One region of the Brevibacillus sp. RS1.1 genome, then DNA from elsewhere that is predicted to be linked to it. Evidence: riboswitches for the same ligand, from Rfam matches in the RefSeq annotation. Region 1 holds a riboswitch; the other holds the start of a gene.
What was found. A riboswitch is a leader RNA that binds a small molecule or an ion and turns the genes downstream of it on or off. The one in region 1 is predicted to bind S-adenosylmethionine.
Positions count from the first base shown of each region.

Region 2: linked by a shared signal. The riboswitch ahead of mtnK (S-methyl-5-thioribose kinase) and the one ahead of HP570_RS24285 (pyridoxal phosphate-dependent aminotransferase) in region 1 are both predicted to bind S-adenosylmethionine.

Region 1 covers NZ_JABSVA010000010.1:96,590-104,205, reverse strand. The annotation lists gene HP570_RS24305 (family 1 encapsulin nanocompartment shell protein) at 1-473, shown strand, start outside; gene HP570_RS24300 (alpha/beta fold hydrolase) at 617-1,435, shown strand; gene HP570_RS24295 (aminotransferase-like domain-containing protein) at 1,490-2,698, opposite strand; gene HP570_RS24290 (hypothetical protein) at 2,894-3,364, opposite strand; gene HP570_RS24285 (pyridoxal phosphate-dependent aminotransferase) at 3,519-4,700, opposite strand; SAM riboswitch class I at 4,783-4,898, opposite strand; gene HP570_RS24280 (MFS transporter) at 4,959-6,215, opposite strand; gene moaC (cyclic pyranopterin monophosphate synthase MoaC) at 6,219-6,701, opposite strand; gene HP570_RS24270 (methylated-DNA--[protein]-cysteine S-methyltransferase) at 6,874-7,413, shown strand; gene HP570_RS24265 (2OG-Fe(II) oxygenase) at 7,406-7,616, shown strand, end outside.
Region 2 covers NZ_JABSVA010000005.1:292,324-299,939, forward strand. The annotation lists gene HP570_RS18620 (ABC transporter ATP-binding protein) at 1-1,037, opposite strand, end outside; gene HP570_RS18625 (ABC transporter ATP-binding protein) at 1,057-2,799, opposite strand; gene HP570_RS18630 (GNAT family N-acetyltransferase) at 2,935-3,510, opposite strand; gene mtnA (S-methyl-5-thioribose-1-phosphate isomerase) at 3,609-4,649, opposite strand; gene mtnK (S-methyl-5-thioribose kinase) at 4,646-5,875, opposite strand; SAM riboswitch class I at 6,009-6,154, opposite strand; gene HP570_RS18645 (anti-sigma factor) at 6,251-7,426, opposite strand; gene HP570_RS18650 (sigma-70 family RNA polymerase sigma factor) at 7,426-7,616, opposite strand, start outside.

The DNA of each region.
Region 1 (7,616 bases):
ATCTGATCTTCAACGGTGCTGCGGAATTCGACCTTCCTGGTCTGATGAACGTAAAAGGACGCCTCACTCATCTAAAGAGCGATTGGATGGAATCTGGCAATGCGTTTGCCGATATCGTGGAAGCACGCAACAAGCTGCTGAAAATGGGCCATAGCGGTCCGTATGCACTGGTTGTTTCTCCTGAGCTCTACTCTCTCTTGCATCGCGTGCACAAAGGCACCAACGTGCTTGAGATCGAGCACGTTCGCAATCTCGTTACTGATGGTGTCTTCCAATCCCCTACCATTAAAGGCCGTTCCGGCGTATTGGTAGCCACTGGCCGCCACAATCTCGATCTGGCGATTGCGGAAGACTTCGACTCCGCATTCCTTGGAGACGAACAAATGAACAGTTTGTTCCGTGTCTATGAGTGCGTTGTATTGCGTATCAAGCGTCCAAGCGCCATTTGCACCTTGGAAGAAACAGAAGAATAGGAAGTCCTTTGACACACCCATTGACGATTCTCGTTGTGGGTGTGTTTTTTCATCCTTGAAATATGTAACAGATCACTTATAATAAGAACGTACGTTCCAAAATTTCCAAACAGTCTGACATAAATGTCGTTGGGGGGCTTTTTATGAGATGCGAGGTCAATGGCGTCAACCTTTATTATGAAGAGATCGGAAGCGGTTTTCCTGTCGTGATGATTCACGGCTTTTCACTTGATCACCGCTGTATGACTGGTTGTCTGGAACCGATTTTTGAGAAACGTCCGGGGTACCGACGACTTTACATAGACCTGCCAGGAATGGGACAAACGGAAAACTACGAACATATCCACACCACGGACGATATTCTGGAGGTTGTGCTCGCGTTCATCGATCAACTCATTCCAGGTGAGCCCTTTTTCATTGCAGGTGAATCATACGGCGGATATCTTACACGAGCAGTTATCGAGAAGCGCCGGGAACAAGTAAAGGGTGCCCTTTTCATCTGCCCAAATGTCATTCCTGACAAAGAAAAACGCACACTGCCGGATAAACCCGTCCTAGTAGAGGAGCCTTCCCTCTGGGAGCAGTTGAGTGAGACGGAACGTGCGGAGTTTGAGTCGATGGCGGTAGTCGCTACCGATTATACGTGGAATCGCTATAAAAAAGAGATTATCGACGGCTACATGCTTTCTGACCCTGCTTTTCTCATGAAAATTAGACAAGCGTATGGCGTCTCCTTCCCATTAGAGACGGCCCCCTTCCCCCATCCGAGTCTATTTGTTGTGGGGAAACAAGACCAGTCTGTCGGTTATCGCGATATTTGGGATATCATCGAAGCCTATCCCCGCTCTTCTTTTGCCGCTCTCGATTGTGCCGGTCACAATTTGCAGATCGAGCAGCCGCTTCTGTTTACAGAGCTTGTAAATGAATGGCTGGATCGGGCACAAAGAGAGCTATCCCAGTAAACATGCATAAAAAAGACAACCAGCTCCTTGAGAATGGTTGTCTTTTTGCTTCCATTAAACATTTGTCACCAATGATTCGCTGTAGGCGTGGAATGCCTTGCCCAGTCGTGAAATCGCAAGCTCCGTGTCTTCCCGGTTCAAGAGCGTATAGTTCAAGCGCATCGTATTGAGATGCGGCTCGGCTGCATAAAACGGCTTCCCTGGCACGAATGCTACGCCTTCCTTTACGGATTGGGCCAGCAGCTTCTCTGCATCGAAATGCTCAGGCAGATTCACCCAGAGGAACATCCCGCCTCTTGGTTTTTCCCATTGTACGCCCTCCCAGTTTTGCGCAACCAAGAGCTCATGCATCCATTCCATGCGTGCTTTGTAGGACTCGCGGATTTTCTCAATATGACGCTCCAGATCAAAGCGGGACAACAGCTCATACAGGGCGTACTGGTCGATTGTGCTCGACTGCAAATCAACTGCTTGCTTCGCCTTCACCATCATTTGAATCACGCGTGTATCTCCGATGGCCCATCCGGTACGCAAGCCTGGTGCGACAATTTTGGAAAAGGTACTGGTGTACACCACACAGCAATCGGTTGGATGCTCATCCAGTGAGAAAATGGAACGGTACGGAGCTTCCCCATCGAATTGGATCTCTCCATATGGATCGTCTTCCAGGATGAGAATGTTTTGCGCCTTGCATTGACGAAGCAAGCCGAGACGGCGCTCAAGGCTCCATACCTTTCCTGTCGGATTGGCAAAGGTAGGAATGACGTACACCATTTTCGGGCGATACTGGGCAATTTTTTTCGCCAGATCGTCCAAATCCATCCCATTGGCATCACCGTCTACCGGAATCGCTTTGATTCCCCGAAATTGGAACAATTGAACCGCTGCCAAATAAGTAGGGTTTTCGACGAGAACGACATCGCCTTCGTCTAAATATACACGACACAACAAGTCAACTGCTTGCTGAGAGCCCGTAGTGATGATCATATTATCTGCACCGACGTTCATATGCTTTTGCTTCATGCGGGATGCAATCCACTCACGAAGCGGCAGGTATCCATCGGTCAATCCGTACTGAAGAGCTTTTGCTCCTTTTTCAAATGCGCGGTTAAACGCTTCGCGCATCTCTGCGATTGGAAAAGAATCCTCTGCTGGCAGTCCACCTGCGAGCGAGAGCACTTGATTGCCTTGGGTCAGCTTCAAGATTTCCCGGACAGCCGAGGAGGATAGTGCTTCGACAGATTTTGAAAATGAGTACTCCATGTTCCGTTCCCCCTTGATTTTGCTTATCCTTGTTTTATCACTGTCAACAGCGTAAGTCCAATCTTTGCTAGCTATGAGCAGATAGGTTTTGACTATGTCGAGCGGTTGTTCAACCATTAGTCTTCACACACTGCATGCAAAAAACCCCTCTTCGTATGAAACGAAAAGGGGGTCATATGTATCGGCTATATTTTCCTAAGCAATACGGAACACACGTCGTTTCTCTGTTTGTGGAAGGAAAGAGAGGTCGACATGATTGGACGCTTCTTCCATACCGATATCGCTTGCCAACAGCAATGCCTCTTCCTGGAAGGTCGGCGTACAGCTGCCTTCATTCAGCTCACAGAGTCGCTTCAATCTCTTCAGTCTCTCTGCTGACTTCTCTACTCTCATGCATTCGTTCGTCAGCTCACATACGTTGACGTGACGAGCATCAGCGATCATGCTGATATCATTCACATGGACAATCAGCCTTTTGCCTTCTTCCGTAACAAATCCGATCGAGCAAAAATGCGCACCTGACATTTCCAAACGAGTGAGAACAGCATTGGCGTAAACTTCTCCCGTCCGCAAGCGAATCTGGCCTGCTTCAATGGCTCCGCCGATTTTTCGCTCGTTGGCGATCACCGTATACATATCCGTGTAACCGTTAATCTGATAGCGCATGGTACCCTCCCGCTCTCGCTGAGACTAATTATCATTAACAACAATGACATCGTATAATGAAAATCATTATCTGTCAATAATGAGAATGATTTTTATTCTAGAAGAAAAAAGCCACACTCCATCTATACGGTAGTGTGGCTTTTTTGCCTCGCTTTTATTTTGTTTTCGTAAATAACCCTAACCGCTCAATCCGCTGAACCGCTTCCGCGAGACGCTCTTCACTGGATAACAAAGCTGCTCTCACATAGCCCTCACCTGTCGGACCAAAGCCATTTCCTGGCGCTACGACGACATGCGCTTTTTCCAAAAGTAGGTCAGAGAACTCCACAGATGTGAAGCCGTTTGGAACAGGAAGCCAAGCAAAAAACGAACCTTGAGATGGCGGAGCCTGCCAGCCAATCCGATGCAGATTGGAGTACAGGGCATTGCGGCGGCTTTCGTAGACAGCGACGAGATCGCGGACGCACTGCTGCGAATCCGTCATCGCTTTGGCTGCCGCCATCTGTACTGCACCGAACAGACTGACGAAGTAATGGTCCTGAATGAGGTTGATCAGACGAACTAGCTCGCGATTACCTACCATGGCACCTACTCGCCAGCCTGCCATGTTGTACGTTTTGGACAGGGTATAAAATTCTACACCCACTTCTTTTGCACCCGGAACCTGCATGAAGCTGACCGGCTTTTTCCCGTCATAGCTGATTGCTCCGTAGGCGAAGTCGTGGCAGACAACGATTTCATGTTTTCGGGCAAAACGAATGGTTTCCTCATAGAACTCGAGTGGTGCGTTGACTGCTGTCGGATTGTTCGGATAGTTGAGAAACATCAGTTTCGCTCGATCCAAATCAGCTTGGGACAGCTGGCTGTAGTCTGGCAAGAAGTCATTTTCCGCCTTCAACGGCATCATGACCATCCGTCCGTTGACAACAGCAACCCCCGACCAATAATCCGGATAGCCTGGGTCTGGAACCAGTGCAACATCGCCTGCATTCATGAGTACTTGGCAAATCTCTACGAGTCCGGTTTTACTGCCGAACAAAATCGCTACTTCTTCCTCCGGATCGAGGTCCACATCAAATTCTTGCTTATACCAATGAGCTACTGCCTGCTTCAGTTCCACGCGTCCCTGAAAAGGCGGATATTTGTGATGGAGTGGTTGTGCCGCTTGCGCCTGTAATTCTTCAATAATGTGCGGCGGTGTCGGCAAATCGGGATTGCCCTGCCCCAGGTTAATGACGTCATGGCCTTGCGCAATGACCTTGTTTACTTTTGCCACCAGGGTCGCAAAAAACTGGGTAGGGAGTCGATCAATCATATCGGCGGGTTGAATGCGCATCTTTCTTCCATTCCTTTCTTGGGCCAATACAGTAAAACCCCCTTTTTCCATACAGAAAAAGGGGGAGATCAGCTTGGTCACGTCCTTATCTGTCAGGAAAAAAATCCTGCTGGAATTGGCACAGCATCTGTCCATCACATGGCACAGATCCGCTGCCGGGCTTCATAGGGCCAGTCCCTCCACCTCTCTGAATAAGTCAAACACACGGAATATACTGTTTTTTCGTCTATATCATACTACTTGAGCACGCAAATCGTGTCAAGATGCTTGATTCTGTACCGGCACGTGATGCCTTCTTTTTTGAAAAGAGGTGTGGAAAGCGAAGAATGCCACAGACAACAGACACAAGCCTGCCATTACGAACAATAGTCCCTGCGCGTGAATCGATTGGAAGATAAAGGCCCCGAGCAGTGGTCCGAGCATCCGCCCAGCTGATCCAGTCCCCGCAATCAGCCCTTGAATGAAGCCTTCTCGTCCCTCTGGCGTAAACTGTGCAGCAACTGCTGGCACCGCTGGCCACACGAGCATTTCGCCCAGCGTCATGATGAACATCCCCGCCACAAAGCCTGCATAAGCCGTTGATTGCGACAAAATCAACATCGACAAGGCAAAAATATAAGCGCCCAAGAGCATCTGGGCTTTTAGTGTTCGGGCAAAGCGTCGAATGACCCAGGCAATCAATGGCTGACCAAACAGGATCAAGCCGCCGTTCAGCGTCCACAACAGACTGTATTGACGGAGGGAAATGCCCAAGGATTGCATATAGGTTGACAGCACGGTTGTCCATTGTACATAGACAATCCAGCTAATTAATAGCCCCCCGCATAATAGCAGCAAGGCTCCCCATACCACCTTTGGCTCTTGCTGTGGTTGTCGCAGCACATCATCAGTTGCTTGCTCAGGCATGCTTTGTCCAGTCGTCGAGTTTTGGCGTTGTTGTTCCACCATTTTTAACTGACGCGGCAAAATGAGCATGAACATGGCGAGGACGATCACTTGTGAGATAGCATTACCGAAAAACGTCCAGGCAAATGACACACTGGCCAAGAAGCCGCCCAACGCAGAACCGGCAGCTACCCCCACATTGAGCGTGACATAAATCAGATTGATTCCTTTACGTCCTCCGTCCGGCCACAAAACTATGGCCAATGCATTCATCACCGGAGAAAGTAATCCATAAAACAGTCCATTCAACAGAAGCAGCACAACATAAATCGTAAAATCCTCCGTAACACCTAATCCGAGCGAAATCAGGATAACGCCGATGGAACCGACAATGATGGTGCGCATTTTGCCCCAGCGGTCAAACAGCATCCCGCCAACAATACTCCCGATCAAGAATGCGCCTTGGTTTAAAAGCAACAAGAAGCCGGCTACAGTCAGCGGCTTTCCGAGATGGTTATGAATATAAATCGTGACCAGCGGCCAAATACATGCCATTCCGGTAGAAAAAATGACGGCAGCAATCGCCAATAAACGAATGCTGCTCGGATAAGATTCCCACTTTTGCCTCATGGCTTACTTCTCTCCCCGATGGAAATCGCCGCTTTTTCCGCCTGTTTTGGATTGCAGACTGGTCGGACCGATTATCATTTCTTTATCCATGGCTTTGCACATGTCATACACCGTCAAAGCCGCTACGCTTACAGCGGTCAATGCCTCCATCTCGACGCCTGTTTTCCCTGTCGTCTTCACGGTTCCTGTAATCGCAAGCGTCGTTTCGTCCTCAAAAGCAAATTGTATGTCGATGCCAGTCAATGGCAGCGGATGACACATCGGGATGATTTCCCACGTTTTTTTGGCAGCCATGACACCTGCTACCTGCGCTACGGCGAGTACATCGCCCTTTTCGATTCGACCTTCGCGGATACGGGCGAGGGTTTCGGGTTTCATGCTGATTTGGCTCTCGGCTACAGCCACCCGTTTTGTGACGTCCTTCTCGGACACGTCTACCATCCGAGCTCGATTTTGTTCATTAAAATGTGTTAATTGATCAGTCATACGAGTATCGTTCCTCCTCTATCTTCTCCTACCTTACTCCCGACGCTGGATAAAAGCAATGGGAATGTAGATGGCTTAGTTTCGTTATCTTGCTCATCCACTCCTAAAAACGTACGAAGAACAAGTGAGGGAGGTATACTGTGCGTACACAGCTCAAAGGAGGCGTATGGAAATGGAAACGAAGAAGGATCAGACGGTACGTTGGTCAATGCTGAGACATGGCGATTGGAGCATTTATTTGGCTGCAACGGCTGCCGGGCTTTGTTATGTCGGCTCGGTCAACCAGCCTTTTGCTGAATTGGAAGCGTGGGTTGAAAAGCATCGCCCACACAGTGCACTGGTGCAAGACGATCCGTGGCTAAAGCCTTTTGCAACAGAACTAATGGAGTATTTGCAGGGGACGCGCGATCATTTTTCGATGGATTGCGACCTGTCTGGAACGCCTTTTCAGCTCGCTGTCTGGGAGGCACTGCGCCAAATCCCATACGGTCAAACGGCATCGTACACCGACATTGCGAACATCATTGAAAAGCCCGCTGCTGTTCGTGCCGTCGGTGCCGCAATCGGTGCCAATCCGGTTCTCATTACAGTCCCCTGCCACCGCGTCGTCGGTAAAAACGGTTCACTGACTGGCTATCGCGGAGGACTGCCCATGAAGACAACTCTGCTCGATCTGGAGAAAAAATCAAATCGGGGTGTGAAGCATGGCTAAATCAGTGACAGAAAGGATCGCTGCACTTGACTGGCAATCCATGCAACAGGAGCTGGATGAACAAGGGTATGCTGCTTTTCCTTCCTTAATAAGCGCGGATGCGTGCGAAGAATTAATCGCTATGTACGGACAGGATGAGCTTTTTCGCAATACGATCCAGATGGCGCGGTACCGTTTCGGTGAAGGCGAGTATCGCTATTATC
Region 2 (7,616 bases), on a different contig from region 1:
TTGAAGTAGTCTTCGTTTACATCAGCAAACTCCTTTTGTACACCTTTCTCCCGACGAAAAGCCTGCACAATCGTCATGTTCTGGATCATTTCATTGATCGTTGTGTTCATATCACCAAGCTTCGCGCGAATCACTGCATAGTAGCGAGAGCTGTACCTTTGATACACGTAGACTAACAGTACGAGCACTGGCACCGTCAAAAAGCAGAAGAGGGCGAGCTCAGGCTGCAAGAGGTAGAGTGCGATCAAGATTCCAATCAAATAAAGACCGTTCTGTACAAATGTGGCGAGCACACTTACATACAGCTCACGGATGGCTTCTGTATCATTGCTCACACGGGAGACAAGCGCACCTACTGGCGTTTTGTCAAAAAAGGCAACCGGGAGCTTTTGCAAATGGATAAACAGCTTCATCCGCATTTGCTGAATGATGCGCTGTGCGATTTTTTGTAGCCACAAAATCTGGACGTAATTGAATCCAGCGGAGAGCAAGATCAGTGCCCCATAACCTACGGACAGCCAGACAATAGGCAGAACATCCCCTTGGTACATCGCCTTGACTTCCTCTGCGGTTAGCCGAATCCCTGTGGAGGACATCTTTTGACCTGATTGATCCTTCGTTGTTACCTCGCAGCGTTCCCTGCCGTTTTCTGGCGCAATCGGGGTAAATTTCTTCTCCGTATTTGGATTCACCTTGCCAGAAACCAAGTAATAAGTCGTACCTTCTGTCAGCACAGTTACTTCTTTTTGATTGCTCCTGTCCAAAGCAAGTCCTGTCTTTGCAGCGACATCTTCACGAATATAGTTCGTACCGTTCACTGAGGCGACTTGCCCCGCTGTTTGTGGTGGCACTTCGTCCAGCTGATACCAAGGCTTTTGGATCGCCAGGATGTGATTATCAATCATGACCTTGGCTAAAAAAGGCCCCGCCAGCTCTGCACTCGTTCCCAGCAAGAGCAGGAACAATGCGCCTAGTATTTGCTTCTGAAATGGCCTGGCGTACTCGGTCAAACGCCCCCATACATTTTGTTTGCTCATGAAACGTTTTCCCCCTCTCTCAACCAGCCACATCCTGCTCCATTTGCTGACGACGGTACTGCTCTGCATACCAGCCGTTGCGGTGCATCAGCTCGTCATGTGTCCCCTGCTCGACAATCCGCCCCTCATCCAGCACGAGAATCAGCTGTGCGTGCTGTACGGCAGACAGACGATGAGCAGTAATAATGGTCGTTTTATCCGCGCGCTCCTGTCGCAGATGACGAAGGATACTCTCCTCTGTCCGCGCGTCCACAGCCGATAGTGAATCGTCGAGAATCAAAATACCCGCATCCATTAAGAGAGCGCGTGCAATGGAAATGCGCTGTTTTTGCCCCCCAGAGAGGGTGACCCCCTTCTCCCCAACCATGGTTTGCAAGCGCTCTCTGAATTGGGCCAAATCTCTCTTCATCTCCGCAAGCTCCAGCGCATGCATCACTTCCTCGGTCGTCACTTGTGGTTTCCCGAATGCAACATTTTCGGCAATCGTCCGCGAGAACAGCAAATGCTCCTGAGGCACATAGCCGATTTTTTCCCGCAGCGTATCAAAAGCGAGTCCTTCGATCGGGATGCCCCCGATAAACAGGACTTGTTCCTTCATCTGATATTGATGCAACAAGGCACGACACAACGTCGACTTGCCGCTTCCCGTCCTCCCGACAATCCCAAGCGTCTCTCCTTCACCCAAACGAAACGAGATGTCGGTGAGTGCTGGCTTGTCAGTGCCCGGATACGTAAAAGAAAAATGGCGTGCTTCTAGGGTATTGGCGATTTGGCTCGTGACTGGATTCGCTGCTTCCGTCACATCTGGCTGCTCCACCATTAGCTCTGTAAAGCGTTTGTGGGATGCGCCACCGCGTTGCAACACATTAACCAGCCAACCAAAAGCGAACATCGGCCAAATTAAAAGTCCCAGGTACAAATTGAACGCAACCAAATCCCCTAAGGAGATAGCACTAGTGAACACCAAATACGTGCCATAGCCCAGCCCGATCAAAAAGCTGAAGCCAATAATAATCGCGATCGTCGGCTCAAACAGCGCGTCAATCCGTGAAACGCTCACATTTCGCTCCAACGTTTTTTCACTGACCCGGCGATATGCCTCGATATCGGCCTTTTCCTGAACAAATGCTCTCAATACCCGAACGCCCGATACGGATTGTTGAACATGATCATTCATCTCTCCGAAAGCTTCCTGTGCCAAATAAAAGCGATCATGCAACAGCTTTCCATAGTACGCCGTTGACCAAGCCAAAAACGGCATCGGGATCAGCGCAGCCAGTGTCAGCTTCCAATCAATCGCGGTCACCATGACGCCTAGCGTTAACACGGTCATGAACAACGCATCAACAAGCGTAAGCACCCCTGTACTCGCCGTTTGTTCAATGGCAGGAATGTCGTTGGTAGCCACGGCCATCAGATCACCACTGCGTTTGCGATGAAAAAACGACGGGGTCATTCTGGTCAAATGGGCAAACAATCGCTCACGTAGCGTTCTTTCCAGAATCAAGGCTCCCCCATTTAACAAGTACCGCCAAAGAAACCGCAACCCATACAAGCTCACACCCAATACGAGCAAGATGACCACTGTTTGCGTCAAGTCAGCGTCCGTCAGGGAGCTGTTGCGAATCGAATCCACCGTATCCCCGATTAATTTCGGCGGCCATAGCATGAGGACATCGATGACAAACAGCACAGAGATTCCAATGACGTATCGCTTCCAATAGGCACGAAAAAACCAAGATAATTGCCGAAGTGTCTGCATGTAAATCACCTCTATTTATTTAGACCTAACAGCACGACTAAAAAAGGGCTTGCGAATCACGCGCAGCCCTCTTGATCTGTCTTCACCATCGTAATTTACAGAATTTTCATTGTCAATCAATGCATAAAGTTCAATCTAAGATTTTTTATCGGTTTTCCAGTCAAGCCATTCCTCTTTTAGCAGGCTGTAAGTGGCATGATCCACGTAATGATCGTAAAGGAATTCATTCCGGCGAAGTATCCCTTCCAGTTGAAACCCTAATCGTTCCGGGATCGATCTGCTCTTGTGGTTTTCCGTAGCAGCCTGAATCGTTACTTTTTCCAAATCCCATGATCCAAAGATTAACACGTCCAAGTAGGTCGCCACTGCTTCTGTCATCAGGCCCTTTCCCTGAAATTGCGCACCCAGCCAATAGCCAATGGACGTCTTTTTGTTGATCCAATCCACTGTATGTACGCCGACTGTACCAGCCAGACGTCCTTGGTACCAAATACCGTAGTGGATGCCGCGATTATCGTTGTACTGATGAATCGTCGCTTGGATGAATTGGCGAGAATCCTCTACCTTCTTCGTATAATTCAGCCACGGCAGCCATTCCATAAGATTCTCCCGGTTCGAATCCGTAAGCAAAAATAACTGCTCAGCATCAGCTAATTCTAATTGTTTCAAGTACGTATCTTCATTGATGGCTATCTGTTGGATCGTTTGCATACGAATCTCCCCTTTTCTTGGATATTTTACTGGAAAACGCCAAAATGAGCAAAAAGCGCCCGCCAGCAACAATAGGCGAACGCATATAAAAATGTCTTTTATTTTTTGCTATTGCCGATCTCTTCCGGCTTGAAAATGCCTGTCTCGGTAACGATCGCAGTAATGTACTTCGCTGGCGTTACATCGAACGCAGGATTGTACACCTTGATATCGTCTGGAGCTACCTGTTTGCCCAAGCCATGGGTAATTTCCTCAGCTGGACGCTCTTCAATCGGAATATCTGCGCCTGTCGGTGTGTCCAAATCGACGGAGGACAAAGGAGCTGCCACGTAAAAAGGAATGCCGTGAGCTTTTGCCAATACCGCTACCCCATACGTACCGATTTTGTTGGCGACATCGCCGTTCGCTGCTACGCGGTCTGTCCCCACGATGACAGCCTCTACTTTTCCTTGGGACATGACCATCGCCGCCATGTTGTCGCAGATCAGCGTCACATCAATCCCTGCTTGCTGCAATTCGAATGCAGTAAGACGAGCGCCTTGTAGAACAGGACGGGTTTCATCCGCGTACACCTTCAGGTTCCAACCGCGTTCCTTTGCCAAATAAAAGGGAGCAGTAGCCGTACCGTACGCTGCTGTAGCCAATGCCCCTGGGTTACAGTGCGTGAGAATTCCCATACCGTCATGCAACAGAGTGAGCAGATGCTCCCCGATGGTCCGGCATACTTCTGCGTCTTCCTTTTGAATCGCCAATGCTTCATCGAGTACTGCCGCCTTCAACTCGGCAATCGACGCACCGCTTGCTTTTTCAACACGAGCCTTAATGCGATCCAATGCCCAGAACAGATTCACTGCTGTCGGACGGGACGAGCCCAGGTAGTCTGCCTGCTGGTTCAATTCCTGCCAAAACTCGTCGTAGTTACTCGCTTCACTGCCACGAATGCCCAGGTAGAGCCCGTAAGCTGCCGCCATGCCAATGGCTGGTGCGCCACGCACTTCCAAGCGTCGGATGGAACCCCATACTTGCTCGGAGGTGGTCAAGTTCAAATAGATTGTTTCTACTGGCAGACGCGTCTGGTCAAGCAGGACCAATGCGTCATTCTCCCACTTTACAGGTGCCAATTGAGTGCTGGTTGTCATACTGCTGTAGCCTCCTGGTAGTAGCGTTCAGTTATTGTGCGTACGATGTCCGTGATATCTGTCGATTCCTCGATGCCGCCGCGACCGAGAATCAGCGCTTCTCCAATCGAGAGAGCCAGACGCTCTGCTTCTGCGCGAGTCTGGTCGTCTTCGATGGCATTCAGGTCCGCTACGCCTGCCAAGCCAATGACACGACGCAAGATTTTGCATCCGGCATAGCCTGCTGTATCCTGAATCAGGCGCTTCACGTAGCTTTGCCACAGTCCTTCGACATGGGCGCTGCGCTCTTTGGCGTGCTTGTGCCAGAGTTGAACGAATTGTGAAACGAATTCATTCCAGACATCCTCGACTGTTTCCAGTAAGTATTCGCGGTACGCTTCCCGTTCTCCTTGATCTTTTTGCAGACCGTGCTGTCCTGCGTAGTTGAGCAGCAAATTGGCAATAATCGCCCCAATGTCAAAGCCGATTGGGCCATAGTAAGCGAACTCTGGATCGATTGCTTTTAGGCTGTTTTCCGTGATGAAAATACTTCCAGTATGCAAGTCACCATGCAGCAGCGCCTCCGATCGCGTAAGGAAATCGTATTTCAGCTTGGCGATTTCCAGCTTCAGCGGCCTATTGTTCCAGATCGCCTCGACTTCGCGGCGGATCAACGGGTTGAAGTCGTTGGTAGGCGCATTTTCATACGGATCGGTAAAGACGAGATCTTCTGTGATTTTGCATAATTCTGGATTTATGAATGTTCCGACTAGCGTTTTTTTATCGTATGGATGTGCGCCCAGATCGGATGTGAAGAATAACGTTTGCGCGAGAAAACGGCCAATCTGCTTCGCAAATAGCGGATACCGCTTTCCTTCGATCAACCCTTTACGCATGATGATGTGGTCCCCGACGTTTTCCATGACGGTCAACGCAAGTTCCCCATCGAAATGATACACCTGTGGCACCAGGTCTGGAACGTATTTGTGCTGAATCCGGAGTGCCTCGCTCTCGATGCGAGCCCGATCAATCGTAAGCGGCCAAGATTCCCCCACAACGCGGGCAAAAGGCAGTGCTTGCTTGACAATGACGCTCTTACCGGTTGCTGGCTCTTGAATGTCAAAAACCAGATTGAGGTTGCCATCCCCGATTTCTCGGCTGGTCAGCTCTGCTCCTTCGCTAAAAAGACCCGGTATTTCTTTTACGTACTCCACTGCTTCCTGTTCAGTCAATGCGCGATATGCCATGATTCCAAAACTCCCCTCTACGTATTTTTCCTCTATCTCTACTTGTTTTGTTTGTGTCATGAGAGCAAAAAAGACCTCTTTTCCCGAAGAAAAGAGGTCGCTGTCGTCACGTGTAAGAACCGTGTTGATGTCCCCCTTATCTTCCAGACCACTTTTGTTTCTGCAGGAATTAGCACCGTGCATGTCGCCTGTTAATCAGTCGCTTTCTCGCGTCTGAATGGCGTCATGTCGGTTGCCGGGTATCATCGGGCCAGTCCCTCCACCTTCTCTGGATAAGGTATCCAAAACGTATTCGGTTTTTGATTTAGTTTGAATCATACAACCAACGCTTCCACGATGTCAACACCCTTTTGTGCAAAAATTCGCACCTTGCTATCAATAGCTGTATTGTGTTCCGGATGCCGCAGGTCGCTCCCAATTCCACCAGTCTACCTTGCCTAAAAACGCTGCTGTTATCGACTTTTCTGCCTTGAGCTTCAGCAGTTCTTTCGTAGGTCCGGTGAGGACGGCTCCGTAAATGCGAACCCCGTATTTCTGTATGTGACTGTATCGCTCTGCAATCTGTATATCTCTGCCAGGGAGTAAGGATTTTCCGATATCACGAGCCAGTTCCTCTTGCTCTGACAAATAACTCATCTCCTCCAGATAGTTTGCGATTACTCTGTCCCCAGCCCCTTTTTTATATACACCACCGTAATCCATTTCTCGCTGGGCAAATCCCCACACTTCCCCGGAACCAAAAAGCACATCTCCGCTTTCAGCTTGCTTGAGCTCTACCCCTGTATCTATTGCAAGCCAGACTGTATCTTGACCTGAAGAGGTAACATGGCGGGTAACCAGCTTATAATACTCCTGGTACGTCAGAAAGTGGTCAAAAGATATCGCAAGCTGCGAAACCGTTCCTTCGGGCAGCTTCTCCATTGTCGTCCAGGCAGCTGAGGTGAGAGACATGGTATCCTCCGTTTCCTCCTCTGCCGGATAACGGAAAAACAACTTTTGCTCCCTGACCCCGTTCGTCCATTGCGGCTTGGCATTCACATTCCACAGCACATTCGTACTCTCAAAACGACCCGCATTCTTTTCCTCTCCCCCAACCCGCTCGCTTAGTTCCATGCTGATGTTTCCGTACAGCAATCCGACCTGTGAACCACTCCCCCCCACTCTCACACCTGGTTGAGTAAAATTGACCATCGACTTTGCAACGCGGAACAGATCTTCATGCATCAGCGACCCCACCCAGCCATTCAGAATCAGCAACACAACACCGGCCAGAAAGGGAAGCCCTATGGTGAATCCTGCGTTGGACAACCGATTTTTCCATTTCCCCCGGCGAACAATGGCACGCTGTTTTTCAGCTGACAGTGTTTCAGACTGTTTGGTTTTCGCGTTGTCCTCTTCTGTTTCTTCCCCCAACAAAAGCCTTTCCAATCGCTGTGCGTACTCTTCGTCAGCGGCTATTTCTTCCTCGAATTGTTTCGAATCCTCTGCCGTCATTTCTCCACGCAAATAAGCAAGCAGCCTTTGCTCACGTTGATTCTCGTCCGTGTTCATCACTTGCTTTCCTCCCTCCACAACTGCCGCATCTTTTGTCGTCCCCGAAACAAGGAGCGCTTGACGTCTGCCAGCTCGATTCCGAGTACCTCTGCCATTTCCGCGTAGGAAAACTGCATGGCGGACAATAAAATGACCTGTCTCTGCTTTTCCGGAAGTTGCTCCAAGTAGTCATGGGCCACTTCCCACA